DNA from 3 places in the Brenneria roseae subsp. americana genome. Region 3 is predicted to be linked to each of the others. Evidence: riboswitches for the same ligand, from Rfam matches in the RefSeq annotation. Region 3 holds a riboswitch; each other region holds the start of a gene.

Region 1 (9,999 bases), on a different contig from region 3:
TGCGCCGTATTGAAGATTATCCGAATCTGTCGAACTACCTGCGCGAACTTTATCAGTGGACGGGCATAGCGGAAACCGTCAACATCGACCATATCAAAGCCGGTTATTACGGCATTTTATGGCTGAATCCTACCGGCATCATTCCAAAAGGTCCGATGGTTGATCTGTATCGTTTGCATAATCGCGAACAACTTGGCAAGTCGGTTATCGCCAGCCGTTAATCGCCATCATCGCGCCCGTGAGGCAATGCGACTTCGCGGGCCGTCACACTTGATGCACATCAAAGAATAGGCCTACTTTTTGTAGACCGTCTGCTGCATTTTTTGCTTATTAGCGCTAGAATCGCCGCCTTTACTGCTCCCGCCGGGAGCAGCCTGACTTGTGATCAGAATCGAGAGCCCTCCCATGTTCAAACCGGAATTACTTTCTCCGGCCGGTACGCTGAAAAATATGCGTTACGCCTTTGCCTATGGCGCTGATGCGATTTATGCCGGTCAACCCCGCTACAGCCTGCGAGTCCGCAACAACGAATTCAACCACCAGACGCTGGCGCAAGCCATTACGGAAGCGCACGATCTGGGTAAGAAATTCTATGTTGTGGTCAACATTGCGCCCCACAACGCCAAGCTGAAAACGTTCCTGCGCGATCTGCAACCCGTCGTTGATATGGGGCCGGATGCGTTGATCATGTCCGATCCCGGCCTGATTATGCTGGTACGGGAAAACTTTCCGCAGATGCCGATTCATCTTTCCGTTCAGGCCAACGCCGTGAACTGGGCCACGGTGAAGTTCTGGCAGCAAATGGGGCTAAGCCGCGTGATTTTATCCCGCGAGCTGTCGCTGGAAGAGATCGAGGAAATCCGCAGACAGGTGCCGGAAATGGAGCTGGAGATCTTTGTCCACGGCGCCCTGTGCATGGCCTATTCCGGGCGTTGTCTGCTGTCTGGCTACATCAACAAACGCGACCCCAATCAAGGCACCTGCACCAACGCCTGCCGCTGGGAATATAACGTACAGGAAGGAAAAGAAGACGACGCGGGCAATATCGTCCACCAGCATGAACCCATCGCGGTGAAAAACGTTGAGCCGACGCTGGGTATCGGCGAGCCTACCGACAGAGTCTTTATGCTGGAAGAAAACCAGCGCCCCGGCGAGTACATGAGCGCGTTTGAAGACGAGCACGGCACCTACATTATGAACTCCCGCGATTTACGCGCGATTCAGCATGTAGAACGCCTGACGCAAATGCAGGTTCATTCGCTGAAGATCGAAGGCCGCACCAAGTCCTTCTACTACTGTGCCCGCACCGCCCAGGTGTATCGTCGTGCTATTGATGACGCGGCCGCGGGGAAACCCTTCGATCCGACGCTGTTGCAAACGCTGGAAGGTCTGGCCCACCGCGGCTACACCGAAGGCTTCCTGCGCCGCCACGTCCACGAGGATTACCAGAATTACGACTACGGTTATTCTGTTTCCGATCGCCAGCAGTTTGTGGGGGAATTTACCGGCGTGCGCCGTGACGGTCTGGCAGAAGTGGCGGTAAAAAACAAATTTTCCTGCGGCGACAGTGTGGAAATGATGACGCCCGGCGGCAATATTCAGTTCACCCTTTCAGCCATACAAAATGCCAAAGGTCAGGCGACAGACGTCGCGCCGGGTAACGGACACATTGTCTATTTGCCGGTTCCCGCCGACATTGCGCTGGAGTACGCGCTGCTGTTGCGTAATTTGCCCGGCACCACCACCCGCAATCCAAACGCCAAATAGTCCGGTATGACAACCGATTGCCGCCGGTAATCGGTTGTCAACGCATGACGCACCTTCGTCGTTACCGGGCCCGGCAGGCAAAATCACCGATAAAGAGCGATGAAATATAGCCGGTATAACCACAAACAACATGGTTTTTGACAAATATTAGAATCGGATCACATCAATGACTCATCCTTCTGGTTAGTATTGCGTTGCTGAGAAAATCTAGAACGAAAAATAAGCGTAGTGATACTACTAGGAACCACCTCCTTGGCCAGCTCAATCTCCCTTGAGCTGGCTTTTTCTTTATCTGCCCCTTAACATATCTCCCGTCGCCACACGATCCTGACGTCACGCGAGTCCCCACGGCGCTCAATTCACCGATTCTTCTGATACCTGTGTTGGTATTTCCTGACTATGATTATCAGGGTTCAATCCGCCGCCTTTCATCTGAACGCCCTGATATGGAGAATGCTATGGATAAACGCCCGATGACTTTACTGATTCTGAACGGGAAAAGCGCAGATAATGAGGAACTTCGAGAGGCGATTGGGGCGCTGCGTCAGGACGGCTATCATCTGGATGTACGCGTAACCTGGGAATTTGGCGACGCACAGCGCTATGTAGAAGAAGCAATCCGCCTGAAGGCCGACAATGTGATCGCCGCAGGCGGCGATGGCACGGTTAATGAGGTTGCGGCAGCGATTGCCAGACAACCGGAAGGACGGCGCCCTTGCCTTGGCATTGTTCCATTGGGAACCGCCAATGACTTCTCGACCAGTTGTCAGATCCCCATCGACCTGCACCACGCGTTGACGCTGGCCATCAAAGGCCGGGCAACGGCGATCGATATGGCGAAAGTGAATGACGAACACTATTTCATCAACATGGCGACAGGCGGATTCACCACGCGGATTACCACAGAAACGCCTGCCAGGATGAAATCGGCGTTGGGGGGAGCGTCTTATGTGCTCCATGCGCTATTCCGCATGGATATGCTGCAATCCGAACGCTGTGAGATCCGCGGTCCGGACTTTAGCTGGTCGGGCGATACGCTGGTCATTGCCGTGGGGAATGGCCGTCAGGCAGGCGGAGGACAACAGCTTTGCCCGGAGGCATTGATTAACGACGGGTTTCTGGAGCTAAGCGTGCTTTCCGCGCAGGAGCTGCTGCCCAATATGCTACAGACGTGGTTCACCGGCAGTGAAAACCAGAACATGATTTCCGCTACGCTACCCTGGCTGGAAATCATCGCGCCAGACGAGATGACATTCAATCTGGACGGTGAACCGCTCAAGGCAAAACGTTTTCATATCGAGGTGTTGCCCGCCGCCATTCAGTGCCGTTTGCCGCCACAGTGCGCCCTGTTGGGATAACGGGCCGCCTATCGATATAACCGGAATCGGGATTATTCGCGTTTCAGCCGGTTGCTGTTTGCCAGATAGAGCGTCACCACCAGCAACAAAATTGCACCCGAGTATATCAACGTGTCACTCGGGCTTTTGTGGTCGACAATAATCAGCCGGATAATCGCGGTAATACCGATATAGATAAAATAGCGCAGCGGAAAATGATATCCGGCCTGGAAATATTTCACGATCAGCGCAATAAACTCAAAATAGAGGAAATAGATAACAATACCTTCGATCAACTGATAGGAAGAGTCCCTCTCGTTGCTGAACAATAATACTCTGGCCAGATGAATGGTTTCCTTGGCCAGAAAAATAACCAATATGGTGGCCAATAACAGTAATCCGACATTGAGTATCGTCTGAAGTATTTTGGCGATCATGATGCCACGTGTTGAACCTGCCATCGCCTTTCCCTCACTGCTGTTTAACGTCTGCTGGTACTGCCTGCGCTCTTGCTCGCCTGCAAGGTTATTGTTCTTATGTGTCACTACTGCCTCTGATCACGATTTACCGACTACTTGTTTATCATCGTGCCGCACGGCCTGAACCCGCGCCACAATGCCAACGGCTTATACTTGTTGTCCTCTTCAAATGCAAATACAGGAATGAAGAAATCAAGGCAAAGCGAGTCACCACTTAATGAGCAACTCGCTTATTTATCAGCAAAAATTACCGGGAGTATGTCAGGATGTCCATGAATTCAGATTATTTTATCCAGGTGATTTTCTTATTCCTTTCTTTCACCACCAGCGATAGAAATGATGTACCGGCCCGATCCCCTGCCCGACCTCCAGCGAATCCGCCTGTTGCAACGCCTGTTGTAGATACGCTTTGGCTTCTCTCACCGTATCCGCCCAGGACGCATGCCGTGGCCGCAATGCCGCAAGCGCGGCGGAGAGGGTACACCCGGTGCCATGTGTATGTCGGGTATTGACTCGCGGGGAGGTAAAACGCAGCGGCGATGCCTGCCGGCTGAACAACCAGTCAGGGCTTTCCTCTTCGCTCAGGTGTCCGCCCTTCATCAAAACCGCCTGACATCCCATTGCCAGCAACGCTTCCCCCTGTTCGACCATCTCCCGCTCGCTGGCGGCAGGCTGACAATCAAGCAGCGCCGCGGCCTCCGGCAGGTTCGGCGTAATCAGCGACGCCAGAGGGAGCAATAAACGCCGCAGCGCCTCCACGGCCTCGGACGAAAGCAGCGGATCGCCGCTTTTCGCCAGCATAACCGTATCCAACACGACGTAAGGCAGCGGGTAATGATGCAACCGTTCGGCAACGGCTTCAACAATGTCCGCCTGCGCCAACATCCCAATTTTGGCGCTATCAATACGGACATCACTCAACACCGAATCCAACTGGGCCGCGACAAAGGCGGGTTCAATCCGGTAGACCGACTGTACGCCGCGCGTGTTCTGCGCCACCAGCGCGGTAATGACCGAGGCGCCATAAGCCCCTAGCGCGGAAAACGTTTTTAAATCCGCCTGAATGCCCGCGCCGCCGCTGGGATCGGTGCCCGCGATCGTCAGTGCGTTAATCCGTTTCATGCCAGATCCTCCGCACGCAGACCATAAAGCCGATCGAGAAAGGCCGGGATAAAACTGCCCGGTCCCTGGGCCTGTAACGCAGCCAGTTTGCCGGCCAGCGACATGACATAGCAGGCGGCCGCCACATGTTGCAACCGATCGCCGTCAAGCGCACAGAATCCCGCCACTACTGCGGATAAGGCACACCCTGTTCCGACGACGCGAGTCATGATTTTATCGCCGCCGTTAATCGAAAAATCCCGCTCACCATCGGTGACGTAATCGATTTCTCCCGTCACGGCGACGACGGCTGACAGACGGCGCGCCAGATCGCGAGCGGCCGGCAGCGCACTTAACGAATCGTTGGTACTGTCCACACCTCGTCCCTGTGCGTTCAGCCCGGACAGCGCCATAATCTCCGAGGCGTTTCCACGCACAGCCGCCGGTTTCAGAGCTAGCAACTCATGAGAAAACTGCGTGCGGAACGTCAGTCCGCCGACGGCGACGGGATCAAGCACCCACGGCGTTCCCGCCTGATTCGCACTGTGAACCGCAGCCAGCATGGCATCTGCGCGATCCCGCTCCAGCGTCCCCACGTTAATCAGCAGCGCATCCGCCAGCGCGCTGAACTGCGCGGCTTCGCCGGGATCGACCACCATCGCGGGCGACGCGTTCAACGCCAGCAGGACATTCGCCGTAAACGACTGCACCACATCGTTGGTCAGACAGTGTACAAGCGGAGACAACGCATGAAATTGTGTTAGACAGGCCGCCGCACAGGCAGCAGGTAGAGGGACAGGTCGAGTATTCATCATTCTCCCAACCGGCGTTCAAGAAGGCGGTAACCGGTTGGGGAATACCGTGACTTCCCTCCGCTGGCATTATCCAGTTCAGGTAATACGGGTATTTCTCAGCCATGCGTTACCGCACGGGCACCCCGAGTCATTTAATTCACGTTAATATGGATACGATCGAGCAATCGACCGCCAGCCATATCGTTTTATAGTATGTCTAACAAACAGGCCGGCAACAATCCCCATTTATCGCTCCGCGGGCAAAAAATCCGAGCGGCCTGACGGCAAGCCGGGCTTCAGCGCACGCAGGAATAGTGACGGCCAATCTGCGCGGCGGCGTTGACCAGACTCCGATCGCTGCCGCGAGGCCCAATCAGAGAAATCCCCAGCGGCGCGCCCTCTTTTTGCGCCAGCGGCAGATTAACCTGCGGTACGCCGCACAGTACGGCAATCGCTAACAGATGATGAGACAAACGCCGGGTTTCTTCGATATCAGCATCATTCGCGTTCAGCAGCGGCGCAATATCCGGCACCGTGGGCAAGACCAGAATACGATTGCCCGCCAGCGCCTGCCAGGCCGCGCGAAAACGCTCACGAACAGCACAGCTAGTAAGATATTGCTCATCGGTCACGCTTTCACTCCAGGCGAAACGACCGGCAACATCCGGCCCCAGGACCAAGCCATCGCGCTTTATTCTTTTCCCCTGCGCCAGCCAGGCTTCGCGTCCCTGAATAAAACGGAAGGCCCAGTAAGCGTCCTCCAGCGCAGGAAGCTGTCCGGCTAGCGGCGCCAATTCGCCGGCGACGGCCTTGATCTGTTCCAGCGCGGGCAACAGCGCCGCCTGCGATGCCGCGGGCAGTAACGCAAACAGCGCCTCGCAAATCACCCATTCCGGCCGGGCGGGCAGCGGCGCGTCGTCCTCACCCAGCAGGCACTCCCCGACCCGAGCGAACAAGTCGGCGTCGCGGGTAAAATAGCCCGTCGTATCCATACTCGGACAAAGCGGCTGACAGTCTTGCAGAGAAATCCGACCGTGGCTGGGGCGCAATCCGTACAGGCCGCAGTAACTCGCCGGCGTGCGAACCGAACCGCCGGTATCCGTCCCGAGGGCGAAATCGCACAGATGGTTAGACACCGCCGACGCCGAACCCGATGACGATCCGCCGGGAATGCGATCGGGCGCCGCGCCGTTACGCGGGGTGCCATAATGCATATTCTTGCCGCTCATGGAGAACGCCATCTCGTTGGTATGGGTTTTCCCCACCAGTTCCGCCCCCGCATCCAGCAGCCGCTGCACCGTCGGCGCCGTGCGCTGTTTTATCCCCGACATGGCGAGCACGTGAGGATTGCCGCCCCCGGTCGGATAGCCCGCCACGTCAAACAGATCCTTCACCGCGAACGTAACACCGGCCAGCGGGCCGTGCGGCGCGTGCCCGACGGCAACCGCCGGGTAGGGCATAAAAGCGAACGCATTATCCTGCATAGTGATTATTCCTTCATTCATGACGCCGGATCGCTCAGGCGATCTGCCATCCAGTGATGACAACGAATCTGATGCCCGGCGGCCACGTTCTGTGAAGCCGGCAGTTGGCTGCGGCACACATCGCTGGCGCGCGGGCAGCGGGGAGAAAAAGCGCACCCGTCGGGTAAGCGCGTCAGGTCCGGCGGCGAGCCGGGAATACTGACCAGCCTTTCGCCTTTTCTGAGCCCGTCTTTCGGCCGGGTGCTCAGCAGCACCTGGGTGTACGGGTGGCGGGGATTATTCAATAGCTCCTGTAGCGGCGCCTGTTCGACAATGCGGCCGCCGTACATCACGGCAACCCGGTCGGCCACCTCGACGGCCGCCCCGATATCATGCGTCACGAAAACGATTGAAAGACCGAGGTCCTGCTGTAACTCGCGCAGCAGGATCAGAATCTGGATTTGCACCGTCGCATCCAGCGCGGTCGTCGGCTCATCGGCCAGCAATAACTGTGGCTGGCACGACAACGCCAGCGCGATCATCGCCCGCTGACGCATCCCGCCGGACATTTCATGCGGATAGGCGTCGAGCCGCTGTTCGGGGCTGGGAATGCGCACCCGGCGCAGAGCCTCCAGCGCCGCAAGCCGCGCCTCGGCATAAGACAACGGACGATGCTGGCGCAGCGCTTCGATGATTTGCGCGCCGACGGTATAGACCGGATCCATCGCCAGCAACGGTTCCTGAAAGATCATCGCCGCCACCGGGCCACGCAGGGCGCGCAGCTGGCTTTTGGAAAGCGCCATCACATCCTGTCCGGCGATATGAATCTGGCCTTCAATGGCGGTGCTGCGTTCAGGATGGAGGCGCATCAGGGCCCGCAGGGTGACGCTTTTTCCCGAACCGGATTCGCCAATCAGCGCCAGAACCTCGCCGCTGGCCACCTCAAGGCTCACTCCATTTACCGCCGATACCGTCTGGTTGCCCCGGCGGAAACGCACCTTAAGATCCCGCACATCGATCATGAGTTGCTCTGCCATTCAGGCCTCCTTAACGGGGATAAGATCGGCGGAACGCCGCGAATGTCCGGAATCGGGCTCAATCATCAGGCAGGCGGCGAAATGCTGATGCGCCGCGGAATACAACCGCGGCGTACGCTGCGCGCACACCGGTTCGGCATACGGGCAACGCGTGTGAAAACGACAGCCCGAAGGCGGATCGATCGGACTGGGCGGATCGCCGCTCAACGGAGATCTCAGCGTACGCTGCGTCGGGTCCATGGATGGCATGGAGCTGAGCAACGCGCGGGTATAGGGATGTAATGCCCCGGCAAACAGCGTCTCCGCCGGCCCAATTTCAACCACTTCCCCCAGATACATCACCATGATGCGATCGGAGAGATAGCGCACAACGTGCAAATCATGACTGATAAATACATAGGTCAGACTCAGGCTATCTTTCAAATCCAACAGCAGGTTAATCACCTGCGCCTCAACGGATTTATCCAGTGCGGATACCGCTTCATCAAGGATCACCAGACGAGGATCGACAGCCAGAGCGCGGGCGATGTTGACCCGCTGGCGCTGTCCGCCAGATAATTCATGCGCGTAACGACCGGCAAAACGTGACGGCTCCAGCCCGACGCGCGCCATCAAATCCCGCGCCCGCGCCTGAGCCTCCCGCTTGCCGACGCCATGCACCAGCGGACCAAATGCCACTGATTGTTCCATGGTCAGCCGGGGATTGAGCGATGAATAGCTATCCTGAAATACCATTTGCACCTGACGCCGGTAGTGGTGCAGCGGCAATCGCTGGCCGCCGACGGACTGCCCATCGAAAATAAGCTCGCCGCTGTCTTGTTCAATGAGCTGCATAAGTACGCGGGCGGTCGTGGATTTTCCACATCCGGACTCTCCCACAACCCCCAGCGTTTCCCCCTTCAGCACCGAGAAATCGATGCCGTCCACCGCCCGCACCAGAGCGCGTTTTCCCAACACCCCTTTCACCGGAAAATGTTTGACCAGTTTCTGCCCGATAAGCAGCGGCTGAGCCGGCCCGCCGATGTCGTGATTATCCATAGTCAACTCCGTACAGCCATTGCCATCCGCAGACGATCGGCCAGAATATTAAAAGAGACCGAGGTGACGAAAATCATCACGCCGGGCAGCGCGCAAACCCACGGCTGGGTATAAATCGCGGTACGCAGCGTATTCAGCATCAATCCCCATTCCGGCTCCGGCGGAGTGACCCCCAGCCCGAGAAAAGAGAGCCCCGAGGCCAGAATCATCGATACCGAAATCAGGCCGGTGGTGAAAACGAAGATCGGCCCCAGCACATTCCCCAACACCTGAGTGCGTATAATGGTGAACGCCGAAGCGCCGGAGGCGCGCGCCGCTTCAATGTAATCGCGGTTGCGCACCTGCGTCGTCACACTCTCCGCGATACGCGCCACCTGCGGCACAAAAACCAGCGTCAGGGAAATCAGGGCATTCACCACCCCGGCGCCCATCGCGCCGGATAAGGCAATCGCCAGCAATACGGAAGGAAACGCATAAAAAACATCGACGGTACGCATGATCGCGCTGTTCAGCCAGCCGCCCGCGTAGCCGGCAATAATGCCGATCGTCGAACCGATAAAAAACGCGATCACCACCGGCGTAATCCCCATAAATAAAGACAGCCGGGTCCCCAGCAGCAAACGCGACAGCATATCGCGCCCCAGCTCATCGGAACCCAGCGGGAAGCCAGGAGAGCCGATGGGTTTCAGGCGATTGAACATGGAGGTGGCATAGGGGTCGCTCTGAACGATCCACGGCCCCAGCACCGCCAGAATCAGAAGACATAAAATCACCGCCCCCACGCTCAGCGCCGAAGGATCGCGCATCACCCTCTCCAGCACGACGCGCCAATATCCCGGTGATTTTTCTGTCGGAGCCAGTCGCGGGACCGGGCGAACAAGATTCAGATTCATCATCAGGCCCTCTTGATGCGCGGATCGAACAGCGTTTGCAGGATATCAACCAGCAAATTAAGCAGAACAAAGAACAGCGCCAGCACCCAG
Region 2 (9,999 bases), on a different contig from region 3:
TACAGCGTGGGGGCTGATGATGCCGCCGACGCTATCGAAAAAGCGGTTAACACGGCGCTGGCTGAAGGCTATCGCACGTCGGATCTGGCCAGCGAAGGCAATGCGGTCGGTACGGATGAAATGGGCGATATCATCGCCCGGTTTGTTGCACAAGGGGCATAACCATGGGTAAGACGTTATATCAAAAATTGTTCGATGCGCATGTCGTCTACGAAGCGCCGAATGAAACGCCTCTGCTGTATATTGACCGTCATCTGGTACACGAAGTGACCTCGCCACAGGCGTTTGACGGCCTGCGGGCGAAGGGACGTAAGGTTCGTCAGCCGGGTAAAACTTTCGCCACCATGGATCACAACGTTTCCACCCAGACCAAAGATATCAATGCCTGTGGTGAAATGGCCCGTATTCAGATGCAGGAACTGATTAAAAACTGCGCTGAATTTGGCGTACAGCTGTATGACCTGAATCACCCGAATCAGGGGATCGTCCACGTTATCGGCCCGGAACAGGGGATGACGCTGCCGGGGATGACCATCGTCTGCGGCGACTCCCACACCGCCACGCACGGCGCCTTTGGCTCTCTGGCCTTTGGTATCGGCACATCGGAAGTTGAGCATGTTCTGGCGACGCAGACCCTGAAACAGGGGCGCGCCAAAACCATGAAGATCGAAGTGGCGGGCGATGCCGCGCCGGGAATTACCGCCAAAGACATCGTGCTGGCGATTATCGGTAAAACCGGTAGCGCGGGCGGTACCGGCCATGTGGTTGAATTCTGTGGTAAGGCCATTCAGGCGCTGAGCATGGAAGGCCGTATGACGCTGTGCAACATGGCGATTGAAATGGGCGCCAAAGCCGGTCTGGTCGCACCGGATGAAACCACGTTCAATTATCTGAAAGGACGTCAATTTGCGCCGAAAGGCACGGATTGGGATGCGGCAGTCGCCTACTGGAGCACGCTGAAGTCAGACGACGACGCGCAGTTCGATACCATTGTCACGCTGGATGCGGCCCAGATAGCACCTCAGGTTACCTGGGGCACCAACCCGGGTCAGGTTATCGCCGTCGATCAGATCATTCCGTTCCCTGAATCGTTCATCGATCCGGTAGAACGCGCTTCCGCCGCCAAGGCGCTGGCCTATATGGATTTACAACCCGGCATTAGGCTGACAGACGTTGCGATTGATAAAGTGTTTATCGGCTCCTGCACCAACTCGCGTATCGAAGACCTGCGCGCGGCGGCCGAGATTGCCAAAGGACGTAAGGTTGCTCAGGGCGTTCAGGCCATTGTGGTACCTGGTTCAGGCCCGGTTAAAACCATGGCGGAACTGGAAGGGCTGGATAAAGTGTTTATCGAAGCCGGTTTCGAATGGCGTCTGCCCGGTTGTTCAATGTGTCTGGCGATGAACAATGACCGTCTGAACCCCGGCGAACGCTGCGCATCAACCAGTAATCGTAACTTTGAAGGGCGTCAGGGCCGTGCCGGACGCACCCATCTGGTCAGCCCGGCGATGGCCGCCGCTGCTGCTGTGACGGGGCATTTTGCCGATATCCGCGAGTTGAATTAAGAGAGAGACCAACATGGCTAAATTTACGCAACATATCGGTCTGGTGGTTCCTCTGGATGCCGCTAACGTCGATACCGACGCCATCATTCCAAAACAGTTTCTGCAAAAGGTCACACGAACCGGCTTTGGTCAGCACCTGTTTAACGACTGGCGTTTTCTGGATGAAGCAGGTCAGGAACCCAATCCTGACTTCGTGCTGAATAAGCCACGCTATAAAGGCGCCAGCATTCTGCTGGCGCGTGAAAACTTTGGCTGTGGTTCATCGCGCGAGCATGCGCCGTGGGCGCTGACCGATTACGGCTTCAAGGTGGTGATCGCACCGAGTTTCGCCGATATTTTTTACGGTAACTCGTTCAATAACCAACTGCTGCCGGTCACGCTGAGCGAAGAAGATATTGATACGTTGTTCAAACTGGTCGACGGTGAAGAAGGCATTACTTTCACCGTAGATCTAGAGAACCAGACCGTATTGGCCGGCGGGAAAAGTTATCCATTTGAAATCGACAGCTTCCGCCGTCACTGCATGATCAACGGGCTGGACAGTATTGGGCTGACGTTGCAGCACGAGGATTCTATCGCCGATTACGAGCAAAAACAGCCGTCGTTCCTGCATTGATCTGATACGTTTAGTTCCTCTCTAAAAACCGCCCCTGACGCTGGACATGATTTCTGGCGACAGGGGCGGCCAATCCGTAACGCCATTCAGGCTTTCATGCCGTTTATCAAACTACGCCCATGAATAAACCCTGTGTTCCGCGATTTTTTCCCGGCAACGCTATTTGCGAAGCGGCGCGCAGTATTTTATTTATTGCAACAAATTGATAAATAAATAAATTATACTTCATTCTCATTTAATATCCGCGTAATATTGACATTTGTCAACACTACAATTACCCTAATTTCATTATTCAGGATGAAGATGAAAAAACACCCGAATAAGCATATTCAGGCAGCCATTGAATATGCTTTAGCGCAGGGATGGAGATTTCACCCCAGCAACGGTCATGCTTTTGGCAGGCTCATTTGCGGCACACAGAACCATCACGACCACATGATGAGTATCTGGTCCACGCCGTCAAATCCGGAAAATCATGCAAAACAAATCTGCCGTAAGGTCGATAGCTGTCTGGCAATATTGAAAAAAAACTAAGCGAGAAAACCGTTTAATGGGGGAACGCATGACAACCTATCACTTTTCTCTCACGCTATCGGGCGTTACCGCCGAAACAACAGGATTGGAAAATGCGCTTTTTTCCAGCGGTTGCGATGATGCTCTGATCTGTTTTTACGGCAATACCGTCTATCTCGAATTTGATCGAGAAAGTCCCGATTTTTCCGATGCGATAATGAGCGCCATTCGCGATATTGAGTCTGCGGGTATTAATGCCCATGTCCAATCCGTTGACGCGGCATGGGTTGGGCTCAGCGATATCGCCGCATTATCAGCTATGTCACGCCAGGCGATTGCGCTGTTAAAAGACGGGAAACGCGGCGCTGGCGATTTTCCTTCTCCCGTCCAGCGTTTGAAGGGGTCTTCTCCGCTGTGGGATTGGGGTGAAGTTGCAGACTGGCTTGCAAAACAGAAGAAGATACCGCAAGCAATCGCTGACAATGCCAGGGAACTTGCCGCCATCAATCTGGCATTACAACTACGCAACGCCAGCCAGAAAGACAAACTGAGCCACTACTACTCTTTACTTAATGATCAATATCAGAATGTCGATAAAATACTCGACACAACGGGGAAAAATGCATAAAAAAAGCCAGCGAAAGGTTTCGCTGGCTGGTGAAAAGCACCATTACTCAGAATGTTTCTCTACCTTCTCCCACCGCTAGATCCAGTGACGGTATTCCTCTTCCGACATCTCCACAATTTGCCACTGCGTTGCCTGTTGCAATAATGCCACTCGCTGCTGAGCAGACATCCAACGCAGCCATTTCGCCTTGCACGTCGAAAGATAAACCCGATAGAACCGATACAACTGTGAAATCGCCATAAGCCACCTCCGCGCTTTCATTATGTAAAAGTATCGGCGTAATATAGGGAAAGATAAATTGATGACTTTAAGGTCTGGAGTTCCTCTTTTATGTCTTCCAACCGTCTGCAACAGCAGTTCATCCGTCTGTGGCAACACTTTCAAGGACAAACCACCGACACCACGCTGCAAGAGTTGGCCGGCGTCTTAAGCTGTTCACGTCGCCATATCCGTTCTCTTCTGGGAGCGATGCAGCAGCAAGGATGGCTGACCTGGCAGGCGGAAGCGGGCAGGGGCAAACGCTCGCAGCTTGCGTTCATTTATACCGGTTTGGCCCTGCAACAGCAGCGTGCAGAAGATTTACTGGAGCAAGATCGCATCGATCAGTTAGTACAGCTTGTCGGCGACAAAGAAACGGTACGTCAGATGCTGCTTGCCCACCTTGGCCGCAGTTTCCGGCAAGGTAAACACATTCTGCGAATCCTCTATTACCGCCCGCTGTGTAATCTACTGCCAGGATCGGCATTACGACGTTCGGAAATGCATATAGCCCGGCAAATTTTCAGCGGGTTGACTAATATAAATGAGGAAAACGGGGAACTAAAACCCGATCTGGCGCATCACTGGCAAATGCTGGAACCGTTGCGTTGGCGATTCTACCTGCGTCCTTCTATCCGTTTTCATCATGGTCGTGAGCTGACGATGGACGATGTGATCAGTTCGCTTACCCGACTAACCGAACTGCCGCTGTTCTCTCACATCAAAAAAGTCACCTCGCCGATGCCTTTTGTGATTGATGTGCAGTTGCACAGCGCCGACCACTGGCTGCCGTGGCTGCTTGGCAGCGTTCCCGCCATGATCCTGCCGCAGGAGTGGCGAACCCTGCCCGATTTTGCCCGACGCCCCATTGGCACCGGTCCTTACACTGTCGTGAGCAATAACAACAGCCATATGAAAATACGCGCGTTCGATGACTATTTTGGCTATCGGACCCTTATTGATGAAGTGAATATCTGGGTATTGCCGGAAGGACCGGAAGAAATGACCGTTTCCGTCAAATTGCAGTCCGATGATTCCCACAATGAACAGTTGGAAAGCAGAATGGAGGAAGGTTGCTATTTCATCCTGTTCGATAAACGTTCTCCGCTGGCTAAACGCCCGGAAATCCGCCGCTGGCTCTGGCAGGTGTTTAACCCCATCGCCCTGCTGAGCCACGCCGATGCTATCCGTCAGCTCGACTGGTCACCGGCCTATAGCCTGCTGCCACGCTGGCACCATCATCAGCCTGACAAGCCGCTGCCCATGCCGCAGGGACTTAAGCAAATTACGCTGACCTTTTATCAGGAACATCCTGAGTACCGGATACTCAGTGAAATCATGAGTAAGCTGCTGGAAAAACATGGCGTAAAGCTACACGTACAGATCGTCAGTTATGAAGACTGGTATCAGGGAAATATTGAAAGCGATATCTGGTTCAGTAGCGTGAACTGCTATTTACCGCTCGAATTCTCGCTGTTCGCGATGCTGTATGAACTGCCGCTGATGCAACACTGTCTGGATAGCGATCTGCACCATGATGCACAGCAATGGCGCAATCACACCCTGTCCATAGCAGAGTGGTGCGATAAGCTGGTCAACAGCGGCCAACTACACCCTTTACTCCATCACTGGCTGAAACTTCAGGGGCAGCGCAGTATGCGAGGCATCAGAATGAATATGCTGGGCTGGTTTGACTTCAAATCAGCCTGGTTTGCGCCGCCAGAAAACTGAGAACCTTCCCCTGCCCCCCTGAACCCTTTACAATGGGACGTTCTCAACGGGGTGCGGAACATGTTTCGCCACAAGATTGACATTGGCGCGAGATTTTTCGCTGAGAAAACACCCGTCGAACCTGATCCGGTTAATACCGGCGAAGGGATTTGAGAGTGCTCATTGCTGACTCAAAGACCTTTGCCACCCCATGATGCTCAGGAGTGCAAAGTGTTAAATATATCGTTATTAAAACGTTCGGCAGCCATGCTGAAAAAAAGCCTGCCTTGTCTTTTACTGATTTCCGCACCGGCCTTCGCCAAACCTGCGCTCACCGTATATACCTACGATTCTTTTGCCTCTGAATGGGGACCGGGTCCGGTAATCAAAACCGCGTTTGAGAAAGAGTGCGAGTGCGAACTGAATTTTGTCGCGCTGGAAGATGGCGCCTCGCTGCTGAACCGCCTGCGGATGGAAGGTAAAAACAGCAAGGCGGATATCATTTTAGGGCTGGACAATAACCTGTTGCAGGCTGCGGAACAGACCGGCCTGTTCACAAAAAACGATCTGGATACCAGCGCGGTTAACGTGCCTGGCGGGTGGAACAACACGACGTTTGTCCCTTACGACTACGGCTATTTTGCGTTTGTTTACAACAAAGAAACCCTGAAGAATCCCCCCAAAAGCCTGCATGAGCTGATCGACAGTCCGGAAGCGTGGAAAGTGATTTATCAAGATCCGCGCACCAGTACGCCGGGTTTGGGACTGCTGTTATGGATGCAGCAAGTGTATGGCGATCAGGCTCCGCAGGCGTGGCAGAAACTGGCGAAAAAAACCGTTACGGTCACCAAAGGCTGGAGCGAAGCCTACGGTCTGTTCCTGAAAGGCGAGGCCGATCTGGTACTCAGCTATACAACATCTCCGGCGTATCACATTATTGAAGAGAAAAAAGAGAATTACGCGGCCGCGAATTTCAGTGAAGGGCATTACCTGCAAATTGAAGTCGCCGGGCAACTGGCCGCCAGCAAACAGCCGGAACTGGCAAAACGTTTTATGCAATTCATTCTGAGTCCGGCATTCCAGCAGGCGATTCCCACGACCAACTGGATGTACCCGGTTATCCCAACCGAATTGCCGGCTGGATTCGCAACCCTCCCTGTACCGGAGAAAGCATTGCAATACAGCGCGCAACAGGTGGCGGAGCAAAGGAATAACTGGATTCAGGCATGGCAACGCGCAGTCAGCCACTGACCGCAGGAAGTCTGTGGCCGGGATTACTGGCTGCTACGCTGTTAATTTCAGTCGCCGTTCTGGCTTTCGGGGCGCTATGGCTACAGGCCCCCGACAGCCAGTGGCAGACCTTATGGCAGGACAGCTATCTGTGGCATGTCATTCGATTCACCTTCTGGCAGGCATTCCTGTCCGCACTGCTTTCTACCGTCCCCGCCATTTTCCTCGCCAGGGCCTTGTACCGTCGCCGTTTCCCCGGCTACCGTTGGCTATTGCGACTCTGCGCCATGACGCTGGTGCTGCCCGTGCTGGTCGCCGTTTTTGGTCTGCTCAGCGTGTATGGCCGGCAAGGTTGGCTGGCGCAGCTACTGGGATTTTTAGGCCTGCCCTACCCGTTTTCACCTTATGGTCTGCAAGGCATTCTGCTGGCGCATATTTTCTTTAACCTACCGCTGGCGACCCGCCTGTTATTGCAATCGCTGGAAAGTATTGCGACAGAGCAGCGCCAGTTGGCTGCTCAATTGGGCATGAATGATTGGCAGCATTTGCGTATCGTCGAATGGCCCGCACTGCGCAGACAAATTTTGCCGACGGCCGCACTGATTTTCATGCTTTGCTTTGCCAGTTTTGCCACCGTGCTGTCTCTTGGCGGCGGTCCACAGGCAACCACCATTGAATTGGCCATTTATCAGGCGCTGAGCTTTGATTACGATCCCTCGCGCGCCGCGTTACTGGCGTTAATCCAGATGAGCTGCTGTCTCGGGCTGGTGCTGCTCAGCCAGCGCCTGGGCCGTATCTTGCCGGTCGGCAGCACCCAGCAGTTAGTATGGCGTAACCCGCAGGACAGCCCGTTGAGCCAGTTTTGTGACAGCGTGCTGATTGGCGCGTTACTGCTTTTAGTGGCCCCGCCCCTGCTGGCGGTGGTTGTTGACGGCGTTAATCTTTCACTGATCGCCGTGTTGCAACAGCCTGTTTTGTGGCAAACCTTGTTTACCTCACTGCGTATTGCGCTGAGCGCAGGTCTGCTGTGTCTTGCCCTGACCATGATGTTGCTCTGGAGCAGCCGGGAACTGAAGTTGCGCCAACAACCTTTGTACGGTCAGTTGATGAACCTGAGCGGCATGCTGATCCTCGCCATGCCCGGCATTGTGCTCGCGACCGGTTTTTTCCTGTTACTGAATAATACGGTGGGATTACCGGACTCCCCTTATGCGTTAGTCGTGATGACCAACGCGCTGATGGCGATCCCCTACGCGCTCAAAGTGCTGGAAAATCCCATGTACGACGTAGCCGAACGCTATAATCAGCTCTGCCTGTCGCTGGATCTGCGGGGCTGGCGGCGTTTAAAAATTATCGAACTGACCGCGCTGAAACAGCCGCTGGCGCAGGCGCTGGCTTTTGCCAGCGTATTGTCGATTGGGGATTTTGGCGTTATCGCATTGTTCGGCAGTGAGCAGTTTCGCACCTTGCCTTTTTATCTTTATCAGCAGATTGGTTCCTATCGCAGCGCCGATGGCGCCGTGACCGCACTGTTACTGATGCTTATCTGCTTTACGTTATTCACCCTGATTGAAAAACTGGCAGGTCGTCATGATCGCTCTTGATAAGCTGACATACCTCTATCAGCACTTTCCCATGCGCTTTGATTTCCACGTTCAATCCGGCGAACGTGTTGCTATTCTCGGCCCCAGCGGAGCGGGGAAAAGCACGCTGCTGAATCTGATTGCCGGCTTTCTGATGGCAGACAGCGGCACATTGCGTTTGAATGGCGAAGAACATCGGCATACGCCGCCCGCCAAACGGCCGGTCTCGATCCTGTTTCAGGAAAATAACCTCTTTCCCCATCTGACTATCGAGCAAAACATTGCGCTGGGCCTGAACCCCGGTCTGCGTCTCAATGACACACAGCGGGAAACGCTGCGGCACATTGCTGACAAGGTTGGATTGACGACATTGCTCAGCCGTCTGCCGTCACAGGTTTCAGGGGGACAACGGCAGCGGGCCGCGTTGGCTCGCTGTCTGGTCCGCCAGCGCCCTATTCTGCTGCTGGATGAACCGTTTTCCGCGCTCGATCCCGCATTGCGCCTGGAAATGCTGGAACTGCTCGACGAGATTTGTCTGGATCGCCAACTCACGCTGCTGATGGTTTCCCATAATCTGGACGATGCGATCCGCATAGCGGAACGTACCATACTGATTGTCGATGGACAGATTAGCTATGATGGACCAACACTGGCATTGCAGGATGGCAGCGCCGATGCGGCGAAAATACTGGGAATTCGGGGATAAACGCGCTTGTTCATTACCAGAAAAAGTGTGACCGCACGCGGATTTCAGCTTTTTATCCCTCACGGGTATTGTGTCCTTTTCACGACCTGTGCTTATATGAATAAGTGACTTAATCGTTAATAACAGGATTCCCGTGACGCACTATTCTTCCACTTCAGCACTACTAAGCACCGCGCATGTTGACGCGGTTGTCGTCGTGCGCGTGGTTGTGGTGGTCGTCGTCGGCAGCGCGCCGTAACGGGTTCCGAATCAAACCAAGATTCCCAAACCCCGCCGGCGCCAGCCGAGCGGGGTTTCTTGTTTCTACCCTCCCCGCTCTGAAAACGCACCGGCCCTGATGAAGGATATAAATATGCGTTATACAGGCGCCCAGTTGATTGTCCGGCTGCTCGAACAGCAGGGCATCACAACAGTAGCAGGGATCCCCGGTGGTGCAGCCCTGCCGTTATACGACGCGCTCGGCCAGAGCAAAACTATCCGACACGTACTGGCACGTCACGAGCAGGGAGCAGGATTTATGGCTCAAGGCATGGCAAGGGCCAATGGGCGCGCCGCCGTCTGCATGGCGTCAAGCGGCCCGGGCGCAACTAACCTGCTGACCGCCATTGCCGATGCCAAACTCGATTCTATCCCATTGGTCTGCATTACCGGGCAGGTGTCCTCCAGCATGATCGGGACAGACGCCTTTCAGGAAGTCGACACCTATGGCATTTCCATCCCGGTGACCAAACACAACTATCTGGTTCGTGACATCAAAGAGTTACCGCGTGTTATCCCTGAAGCCTTTCGCATCGCACAATCCGGCCGGCCCGGTCCGGTATGGATCGATATTCCCAAAGATATACAAACGGCCGAGATCGAATTGGATATGCTGCCGCCAATAAGCCAAAACGATCGTCCGCCGGCCATTGATGCCCAGAAAATCGCGCAGGCAGCCGCCATGATTAACACGGCACAGCGTCCGATCCTCTATCTGGGCGGCGGTATTATCAGCGCATCGGCACACGAACAGGCCGTGCAACTGGCTGAACGCGCTAATCTGCCCACGACCATGACGCTGATGGCGTTAGGCGCCATGCCAGTGGATCACCCGCTGTCGCTTGGCATGCTGGGTATGCATGCCGCACGCTCAACCAATTTGATCTTGCAGCAGGCGGATTTATTAATTGTGCTGGGGGCTCGCTTTGACG
Region 3 (9,999 bases):
GACAAATGAGCCGCGTTTACTCTGCGAAGATCGCCGGTATCAAAGCTGGCGATGAAGGTCTGGAAGTCAAAGGTTCCGCGATGGCCTCCGATGCTTTCTTCCCGTTCCGCGATGGCATTGATGCAGCAGCTGCGGTCGGCATTACCTGCGTTATCCAACCAGGTGGTTCCATTCGTGACGATGAAGTTATTGCCGCGGCTAACGAACACGGCATAGCGATGATCTTTACCGATATGCGCCATTTCCGCCATTAATTCCGGAGCAGACTTGATATGAACATATTAATTATTGGTAATGGTGGACGTGAACATGCGCTTGCCTGGAAAGCCGCACAGTCTCCGCTGGCAGATAAAGTTTATGTTGCGCCAGGCAACGCCGGTACCGCACTGGAGCCGTCACTGATTAATGTCGACATTTCCGCGACAGATATCCCCGCGCTGCTCGCTTTTGCGCAAGCGAACGATATTGGTTTAACCATTGTCGGCCCGGAAGCCCCTCTGGTTATTGGCGTAGTCGATGCATTTCGTGATGCTGGTCTGAAAATTTTTGGCCCGACTCAGGCTGCCGCCCAGCTAGAAGGTTCAAAAGCCTTTACCAAGGATTTCCTCGCCCGTCATAAAATCCCGACGGCCGAATATCAGAACTTTACCGAAGTCGAACCGGCTTTGGCCTACGTGCGTGCCAAAGGTGCGCCTATCGTGATCAAAGCGGACGGTTTGGCTGCCGGTAAAGGCGTCATTGTTGCGATGACACAACAGGAAGCTGAAAATGCGATTCAGGATATGCTGGCTGGTAACGCGTTTGGTGATGCGGGCCATCGTATCGTAGTGGAAGAGTTCCTGGACGGTGAAGAAGCCAGTTTTATCGTGATGGTTGATGGTGAAAACGTACTACCGATGGCCACCAGCCAGGATCATAAGCGAGTAGGCGATAAAGATACCGGCCCAAACACGGGTGGTATGGGCGCTTACTCTCCCGCTCCGGTGGTGACGGACGATGTTCATCAACGCGTAATGGATCAGGTGATTTGGCCAACGGTTAAAGGTATGGCGGCAGAAGGCAATGTCTATACCGGCTTCCTGTATGCTGGCCTGATGATTTCCGCTGATGGTCAGCCCAAAGTCATTGAATTTAACTGCCGTTTTGGCGATCCGGAAACACAGCCCATTATGCTGCGTATGCGTTCAGATCTGGTAGAGCTGTGTCTGGCAGCCTGTGCTGGCAAGTTGGATGAGAAAGACTCTGTCTGGGACGATCGTCCGTCGTTAGGCGTAGTGCTGGCGGCAGGCGGATACCCTGGCGATTACAACACGGGTGACGTTATTTCCGGGCTGCCGCAGCAGGATGCAGAAGACGGAAAAGTCTTCCATGCGGGCACCAGGTTAAACGATAAGGACGTTGTTACGAATGGCGGGCGTGTTCTGTGTGTGACAGCATTGGGTGATACCGTTGCCGCAGCACAAAAACGGGCATACGAACTGGCGGACGGGATTCAATGGCAAGGAAGTTTTTGCCGGAAAGACATTGGCTATCGCGCCATTGAGCGTGAACAAGCCTGATAAACGACAAGCCCGGAGAAATCCGGGTTTTTTATGCCCCGTACAGACATAAAATCCATCAGTAGCCGATTGGCTATACGTTATGACTTTTCTATTGCCGATTCCCACTGGCAAAAGTTATCTTCCGCCATCAGCAGCAGTTGAACACCTTCCGGGCCTTCCAGCCAGGCAATATTCAGCACGCCATGCGCGTGTTGATTTCGCTGGGCGATCCATTCACGTGAAGATCTGTCAAAACTGGGGCGGACGCTTTTTCCATCACAGGTAATGACTTGCCCATCTTGCCATTTACCCTGTTTCAGAAGAACCTTACCTGCCCGCAGGACATCACTGAGTTCCAGTATTCGTTTTGCATCAAACTGATACAACGCAATCTCATCATCAGAGATCAGTTCACGCCGCTCTGCCAATTGACGCTGCATAAAACTCACGGTTCCCTCTTCCGTAAACCGTATACGTACTTCATCTTTCTGCGTTCCCAGACGGGTTTTCTGGATTTCCCGTACCTTGTCCTGCTGGTACGAATAACGCGTAATAACGGTATCTTCTTCCTGAAGCGGACGATAGACCGTCATCAGGGAAGTCGTGCCATGTTGAGAGTCATCTTTACGCCACAGACGCACAACGCCGCGATCGGCGATATAGCCACTGGCAAACGTCGAAGGTGGAGTGGTGTGACTGCTGCAGGCAATGGTCACGATGATTATCGCGCCAAACCACAGCGGGCGTAACAAAAGCAAAAGGGGCGCAACCGCCCCTCTGCTTAAACTCTTAACCGACATGATCTTACTTAACAGCGTCTTTCAGAGCCTTGCCTGCAACAAATGCTGGCACGTTGGCAGCAGCAATTTTGATTTCTTTACCAGTTTGCGGGTTGCGGCCAGTGCGCTCATTACGATGGTTGACTTTAAATGTACCAAAACCAACTAATTGTACTGCATCACCTTCTTTCAGAGACTCGGTAATTGCTGCCAGAGTTGATTCCAATGCCACTTTCGCTTGTGCTTTTGACAAATCAGCTTTGTCTGCAATTACATCAATCAGTTGAGTCTTATTCATAAGTTATCCTTACAGTGTGTTTATCGCTTGCTAAGCATCGAGTGCGACGGATATGCAATAATAGCACTCTCCTGCATACACGCACCGACAGCCACTTTTTTTACGCCCCCCAAATGTAGACCAGACAGGGTGCGGATGTGAAGCCTTAAGACACGCCATTTCAGGCCTTAAATCACGTTTTATTGCGTTATTGGTGTAAATTTATCCCAATATTACTGCTTCCCGCCTCACGCAGATCGGAACGAAGCCCTTTAATCAACTCGATATCACGTTCTTCGCAGGCAGCCAACAGGCGGAAAATTTCCCACTGAATATCCCATTCATCTTCAATGGCTGGCAATCCATTCAGTTCTTCATCCGTCATCTCTTTGCCCGCCTGCGTCATTTCAAGCATGGCAACGGTACGGATTGACGCTTCACTGATAGCAACCGCATGCTCCAGCGTCTCACCGCTTAAACGGGAATGGATCAGTTCACCCAGCGCAATACAGGCGTCAATGGCCGGGTAAACGCCATAAATAGTAAAGTCATCGGATGCCGGAATCGCTTCTTCCAGCTTTTCCAACTGGCTATCAAAATTAATCTTTGCATCTTTTACTACCAACGTTTCCCAAACGAGATCGAGAATACGGCGGTAAATCATCGCATCACCGAATGCTGTCTGACGGCAGAACTCGTGATAATTAGGGTACATACGCTCGCAAAGGCATGCCATAAACGTGACATGCTGCCAGCTTCCCAACTTTTCCAAACGCAAATGAATGGGGTTACGTAACATTTTTATGCTCATTAACGGCTATGGGCGGCAGTGTACCTGAAATTACCGCTACGCCCTATTCCTGAATTCCTAAAATTTCTATCGCAGATTGTGTTGTTGCCAGCGCTGAAACGCGGGACGATTAGAGGCCACCGCATCCGCCCAGCGCGTCGGTTCAGGTAAGCGATAACCTCGCATGCAACGTTTGACCCATTGCAGCGCACTGTCCGTGCCAACCCGATGCCCCGTCGCCACAAATAACGGATTGCAACGCGCTTTGCTGCGCCATACCCAGCCAATCTGTTCGCCTTTATCCAACAGCGGCTGCTGACTGCCGATATTATCCGGCAAAGGGTCAAAATGCCCGCACAGCCGGCTTTTGGCCACGCCAATCGTTGGAACGTTAACCAACAATCCGAAATGGCTGGCGACGCCCAGCCGACGCGGATGGGAAATCCCGTGTCCATCGACAAAAATCAAATCCGGTTTCTGTTCCAACTTATCCCAGACAGCCAACAATCCCGGACACTCGCGAAAAGAGAGAAAGCCGGGAATATACGGCATCGTCGTACCGATACGCGCGATTTTGTACTCCACCAGCTCCAGAGAGGGATATCGCATAATCGCAATAGCCGCTCGGGTCACTGTACCTTCCTGCTCAAACCCGACATCCGCCCCCGCGATAAACGCAGGCTGCTCAAACGGCAAATCGTCATGACGAATCACCTCTGAGGCGCGAGCCAACTGTTCAGCCTTTAGCTGCTGAGTATCAATCACCTTATTTCCTTTGATTTACTGATGGTAAGCGCGGGATAACGCGTGTACCGCGTCAACAAAGGCGCCGGCATGCTCTGGCGGTACATCCTGATGAATACCGTGTCCCAGATTGAATACATGCCCGCTACCGTGACCAAACCCCGCAAGAACGGATGCCACTTCCTGCTCGATTCTGGCTGGCGGCGCATACAGTACGGACGGGTCCATATTGCCCTGTATCGCGATCTTATCGCCTACCCGACGCCGGGCATCGGCAATGTCGCTCGTCCAATCCAACCCAATGGCGTCACAGCCGGTTTCCGCGATAGCTTCCAGCCATTGCCCGCCTCCTTTGGTAAACAGGGTGACAGGCACGCGACGACCTTCGTTTTCACGCTGTAATCCATCGATGATCTTGTGCATGTAGTGGAGGGAGAATTCCCGATAATCACGACCGCTCAACACGCCGCCCCAGGTATCAAAAACCATCACCGCTTGCGCGCCCGCCTGGATTTGGGCATTCAGATAAAGAATGACGCTGTCGGCCAGCTTGTCCAGCAACAAATGCAGCGTTTGCGGTTCCGCAAACATCATTTTTTTAATGATGGTAAAGGCCTTGCTGCTGCCGCCTTCAACCATATAGGTCGCCAGCGTCCAGGGACTGCCAGAAAAACCTATCAGCGGCACCGCTCCCGCAAGGTTGCTGCGAATAGTGCGTACCGCATTCATCACATAGCCCAGTTCCTGTTCCGGATCGGGGATCGGTAATTTGACGACATCGGCATGGCTGACGATAGGGGACTGAAAGCGAGGACCCTCTCCCGCTTCAAAATAGAGGCCAAGGCCCATGGCATCCGGAATAGTCAGAATGTCTGAAAACAAAATGGCCGCATCAAGGGGATAACGCCGCAGGGGTTGTAACGTGACTTCGCAGGCCAGCTCCGCATTTTTACACAGCGACATAAAATCGCCGGCCTGCGCGCGCGTTGCTTTGTACTCCGGCAGATATCGCCCCGCCTGACGCATCATCCAAACTGGCGTCACGTCAACAGGCTGGCGCAGCAACGCCCGCAAATAGCGATCGTTTTTCAGATCAGTCATGTCATTTTCCTTTAGGCATTATGATGCTTAACGTAGTCACTTATCATTATCTGGGTGAATGGTAGCATGTTCGCCACTGTTCTCATCCCAGGCGCGGCACAACACGACCGTATCCTCGATAAGACGACGGGCCACCGTTCCTGGCGGAGGTAAAAGCGGTAACCGATCATATCGGAACCAGGCGGCGTCACGTAGCTCTTTCGGGTCGTGCTTAATGTCACCCCCCGCATAATCAGCCATGAACGCCATCATCAGAGAATGGGGAAAAGGCCAGGGTTGAGAGCTGATATAGCGCAGGTTCTTAATCTGAATCTGGCTCTCTTCCATCACCTCACGCGCCACCGTCTGCTCCAGCGTTTCGCCCACTTCGACAAAACCAGCCAGTACCGTGTACATATTGCCGCGATGGCGATGGTGTTGCGCCAGCAGAATTTCATCACCACGACGGATCGCCACAATGATACAGGGCGCGATCTGTGGATAATAACGTTCCCTGCAATGGTGACACAGGCACGCCAGTTCGGTTTTACTCAGCACCATTTCATGACCGCAGTAACCGCAAAAGCGATGGGAACGATAAAACTCGGCCAGTTGTACACCGCGCCCCGCCAGTTGGAATAATCCCACCTCCCGATCGATGAGTTGGCGGACGGATGTCATCGCTTGATTTTTGCTCTGGCAAACCAACCATACGGGCAGACCTTGCCATTCACCGATTCTACGTCCGGTCGCGCCCTGCAATGACCAGGACGATGCCGTTCCCTGCGGCAGTTCTCCCTGAGGAAGCCAGATCTGTCCTGCGTCACTGACAATCCACCAGCCAATCTCATCACCTTTTAGCGTCTGTTCCATATCTTTTTATTGCTCCACTCTCACTTCACTGGCATTTTACATTCTGAGTGATGACATAAGTTTTATAACTAACATTTCAGTTATTTCTTACCGTTCACGGAGTCCAACAATGCTAAACCAGTTACAAAGCCTGACTGACTATGTTGGTGGCAATAATGCGTTAATCGACCAGTGGCTACAAGCACGCAAGCAGCTTCTGGTCGCGTACTATCATCTGGTTGGCATCAAGCCCAATAAAGACACACTCTCGCGTCTGGATGAAGATGCACTGGATAATTTTTGTCATAATCTGGTGGATTATCTTTCGGCCGGCCATTTTCATGTCTATGAAAAGATGTTGCATGAAGCCGCAACCCTCAGCGAACAAAAACTGGCCCGTTCGGCGCAGCTTGAGCTCGCGTTACAAAACAACACTCAGCATATTATGGAATTTTACGACAGCCATTTGGCGGCTGCGATTGATCATGATAACTGCCTCGAATTTCAGCAGGCGCTTTCCAGCGTTGGTGAGGCTTTAGCTGAACGTTTTACGCAGGAAGACGCCATGATCCGGCTGATTTTCGATAATTAGCCTTATTTTTATTGGCGATAGCATCGACGACGATTCATTAAAGACGTGATGCTTCCCGCTGATACGCTCGACGCTCTTTGACATGACCGCGTCATCATCATAAAGTGTCAGCGTTTTAATCAGCCCGTTTAATGAACGGGCTAATCTTGTCGGAGTGCCTAGGACGTGTTGGTTTCTTCCATTTGGGAGGCGATTCAAGCGAACAGGCTGAGACCGTTAATTCGGGATCCGCGGAACCTGATCGGGTTAATACCTGCGAAGGGAACAAGAGTAATTCGTCTCATTGAGTCATAGACAGCGTTTTTACACACGCCCCTCTATGCAACTTGATACCCATTATTACTCCCTCCGTCTCCAGACAAGCAATTTTCCCTTTACGTCTTACAGGAACTTGCTATGTCTACAGAACCATTATTAAAACCATCCAAACCTGGCCGTCGTGAGCAACGTGCCGCCGCGCAACAATTCATTGATACGTTGCAGGGCATGGCGTTTCCCAATTCGCTGCGTATTTACCTGACCGGCTCACGCGAAGATATCCGCGTGCCGATGCGTGAAATCCAACTGAGTCCGACATTAGTCGGTGGCAGCAAGGATACACCGCAATATGAACCGAACGAGCCTATCCCGGTTTATGATACGGCCGGCCCTTACGGAGACCCAACGTCACGCCCTGATGTCCGGGTTGGGCTGGAAAAAATCAGAGCAGGCTGGATCGCCGAACGTCACGATACTGAAGCGCTATCTGGCGTCAGTTCTGATTTTACCCAGCAGCGCCTTGCGGATGCCGGTCTGGATCACCTTCGCTTCGAGCATTTGCCGCGCCCTCGGCGCGCCAAAGCCGGAAAGTGCGTCACCCAGTTGCATTACGCTCGTCAGGGTATCATTACGCCGGAAATGGAATTTATCGCGATCCGTGAAAATATGGGCCGCGAACGGATTCATGGCGATGTACTGCGTCACCAGCATCCGGGACAAAGCTTTGGCGCGCATTTACCCGAGAACATCACACCGGAATTTGTCCGGCAGGAAGTCGCCGCCGGACGGGCCATCATTCCCGCTAATATTAACCACCCTGAATCGGAACCGATGATTATTGGCCGTAACTTTCTGGTGAAGGTTAATGCCAATATTGGCAATTCAGCGGTCACCTCCTCCATTGAGGAAGAAGTTGAAAAACTGGTCTGGTCAACCCGCTGGGGCGCGGATACCGTGATGGATCTTTCCACCGGCCGGTATATTCACGAAACCCGCGAATGGATCCTGCGCAACAGCCCGGTGCCCATCGGGACCGTGCCGATCTATCAGGCGCTGGAGAAAGTAAACGGCGTAGCGGAAAACCTGAACTGGGACATGTTCCGCGATACGCTGCTGGAACAGGCGGAACAGGGCGTCGATTACTTCACCATTCATGCCGGCGTGCTGCTGCGCTATGTCCCCATGACCGCCAAACGCCTGACCGGCATCGTGTCCCGCGGTGGCTCCATCATGGCCAAATGGTGTCTGTCGCACCATAAAGAAAGTTTCCTGTATGAACACTTCCGTGAAATCTGCGAAATCTGCGCCGCCTATGACGTCGCGCTGTCGCTGGGAGACGGATTGCGTCCCGGTTCCATTCAGGATGCCAACGATGAAGCGCAGTTCGCCGAACTACACACGCTGGGAGAACTGACCAAGATCGCCTGGGAATATGATGTACAGGTGATGATCGAAGGTCCCGGCCATGTGCCGATGCAGATGATCCGCCGCAACATGACTGAGGAACTGGAGCACTGCCACGAAGCGCCGTTCTATACGCTCGGTCCACTGACCACCGATATCGCACCGGGTTACGATCATTTTACGTCCGGTATCGGCGCGGCGATGATCGGCTGGTTTGGCTGCGCCATGTTGTGTTACGTCACCCCGAAAGAGCACCTCGGTTTACCCAACAAGGAAGATGTTAAACAAGGACTGATTACCTACAAGATCGCAGCTCATGCCGCCGATCTTGCCAAAGGGCATCCGGGGGCGCAGATCCGCGACAACGCCATGTCAAAAGCGCGTTTCGAATTCCGCTGGGAAGATCAGTTCAATCTGGCGCTGGATCCCGAAACCGCTCGCGCCTATCACGATGAAACCCTGCCGCAGGAGTCCGGTAAAGTCGCCCATTTCTGTTCCATGTGCGGGCCCAAGTTCTGCTCCATGAAAATTTCACAGGAAGTGCGTGACTATGCCGCGAAACAGGAGGCCAAGGCCAAACCCATTGAAATCGGCATGGCGCAGATGTCTCAGGAATTCCGTTCCCGCGGCAGTGAGCTATACCACAGTGCCGCCAGTCTGCAAACGGAGGGCGGCAAATGACTTCGGAACGTATTACCTCACCACAAGCCGCGGCCCCGTTTCCGCCGACTGCGCAACAGTTGGGTCTTTACCCGGTGGTGGACAGCGTGGAATGGATTGAACGTTTACTTAGCGTCGGCGTAAAAACAATTCAACTACGGATTAAAGACCTGCCCGATGAGCAGGTTGAAGACGATATCGTTCAGGCGATCGCATTAGGCCGACATTATCGGGCGCGGCTGTTTATCAATGATTACTGGCAACTGGCGATCAAGCATCAGGCCTATGGCGTTCATCTGGGGCAGGAAGATCTGGACACGGCCGATCTGACCGCCGTCAAACAGGCGGGACTACGCCTCGGCCTCTCCACTCATGACGACGACGAACTGGCCCGCGCGATTGCCGTGAATCCATCTTACATTGCGCTGGGACACATTTTCCCTACGCAAACGAAAGCCATGCCCTCTTCACCACAGGGGGTTATTGAACTGGCCAGACACATTGCTGACCTGCAAGGTCGATTCCCAACCGTCGCCATTGGGGGCATCAGCATCGATAAAGTCCCCGCGGTATTAGCAACAGGCGTCGGCAGTATTGCTGTTGTCAGTGCGATCACTCAGGCCCCGGACTGGCGTCAGGCTACCGCCACACTGCTCAACATGATCGAAGGGCGGGAGGTGGGAGATGTCTGATAATCATAAGACCAAACGCGGCAGCCTGAGCGATCGGGAGTTCCTGCGCTACAGCCGCCAATTGCTGCTGGAAGATATTGGTCCCGAAGGGCAGGAAAAAATCAGATCCAGCAGCGTATTGCTGGTCGGATTGGGTGGATTAGGCGCGCCGGCATCTCTGTATCTGGCTGCTGCTGGCATCGGCACGCTGTTGCTGGCTGACGGCGACACGCTGCATATCAGTAATCTGCAACGGCAGATTCTCTATCGCACCCGCGATACCGATAAGCCCAAAGCCATGCTGGCACAGCAGCAGTTGCAGGCATTGAATCCTCAGACGGAATACATCGC

Evidence for each region. A riboswitch is a leader RNA that binds a small molecule or an ion and turns the genes downstream of it on or off. The one in region 3 is predicted to bind thiamine pyrophosphate.
Region 1: another riboswitch for thiamine pyrophosphate. It lies ahead of thiM (hydroxyethylthiazole kinase); the one in region 3 lies ahead of thiC (phosphomethylpyrimidine synthase ThiC).
Region 2: another riboswitch for thiamine pyrophosphate. It lies ahead of thiB (thiamine ABC transporter substrate binding subunit); the one in region 3 lies ahead of thiC (phosphomethylpyrimidine synthase ThiC).

What each region holds. Positions count from the first base shown of each region.
Region 1 is NZ_QDKJ01000011.1:79,884-89,882, reverse strand. Features, by position in the region: gene B4923_RS14660 (glutathione S-transferase family protein) at 1-221, shown strand, start outside; gene trhP (prephenate-dependent tRNA uridine(34) hydroxylase TrhP) at 406-1,767, shown strand; gene yegS (lipid kinase YegS) at 2,226-3,125, shown strand; gene psiE (phosphate-starvation-inducible protein PsiE) at 3,158-3,565, opposite strand; gene thiD (bifunctional hydroxymethylpyrimidine kinase/phosphomethylpyrimidine kinase) at 3,902-4,705, opposite strand; gene thiM (hydroxyethylthiazole kinase) at 4,702-5,496, opposite strand; TPP riboswitch at 5,535-5,634, opposite strand; gene B4923_RS14625 (amidase) at 5,775-6,962, opposite strand; gene B4923_RS14620 (ABC transporter ATP-binding protein) at 6,980-7,978, opposite strand; gene B4923_RS14615 (ABC transporter ATP-binding protein) at 7,979-9,016, opposite strand; gene B4923_RS14610 (ABC transporter permease) at 9,019-9,909, opposite strand; gene B4923_RS14605 (ABC transporter permease) at 9,912-9,999, opposite strand, start outside.
Region 2 is NZ_QDKJ01000001.1:175,317-185,315, reverse strand. Features, by position in the region: gene leuB (3-isopropylmalate dehydrogenase) at 1-162, shown strand, start outside; gene leuC (3-isopropylmalate dehydratase large subunit) at 165-1,565, shown strand; gene leuD (3-isopropylmalate dehydratase small subunit) at 1,579-2,181, shown strand; gene B4923_RS21020 (hypothetical protein) at 2,485-2,715, shown strand; gene B4923_RS00805 (helix-turn-helix transcriptional regulator) at 2,744-3,322, shown strand; gene sgrT (glucose uptake inhibitor SgrT) at 3,398-3,562, opposite strand; gene sgrR (HTH-type transcriptional regulator SgrR) at 3,653-5,311, shown strand; TPP riboswitch at 5,349-5,477, shown strand; gene thiB (thiamine ABC transporter substrate binding subunit) at 5,558-6,541, shown strand; gene thiP (thiamine/thiamine pyrophosphate ABC transporter permease ThiP) at 6,517-8,124, shown strand; gene thiQ (thiamine ABC transporter ATP-binding protein ThiQ) at 8,111-8,809, shown strand; gene B4923_RS00775 (ilvB operon leader peptide IvbL) at 8,943-9,047, shown strand; gene ilvB (acetolactate synthase large subunit) at 9,162-9,999, shown strand, end outside.
Region 3 is NZ_QDKJ01000023.1:18,823-28,821, reverse strand. Features, by position in the region: gene purH (bifunctional phosphoribosylaminoimidazolecarboxamide formyltransferase/IMP cyclohydrolase) at 1-254, shown strand, start outside; gene purD (phosphoribosylamine--glycine ligase) at 273-1,559, shown strand; gene B4923_RS19830 (DUF1481 domain-containing protein) at 1,640-2,341, opposite strand; gene hupA (nucleoid-associated protein HU-alpha) at 2,346-2,618, opposite strand; gene B4923_RS19820 (YjaG family protein) at 2,806-3,396, opposite strand; gene nfi (deoxyribonuclease V) at 3,475-4,152, opposite strand; gene hemE (uroporphyrinogen decarboxylase) at 4,168-5,232, opposite strand; gene nudC (NAD(+) diphosphatase) at 5,269-6,084, opposite strand; gene rsd (sigma D regulator) at 6,194-6,655, shown strand; TPP riboswitch at 6,796-6,936, shown strand; gene thiC (phosphomethylpyrimidine synthase ThiC) at 7,052-8,998, shown strand; gene thiE (thiamine phosphate synthase) at 8,995-9,669, shown strand; gene B4923_RS19785 (HesA/MoeB/ThiF family protein) at 9,662-9,999, shown strand, end outside.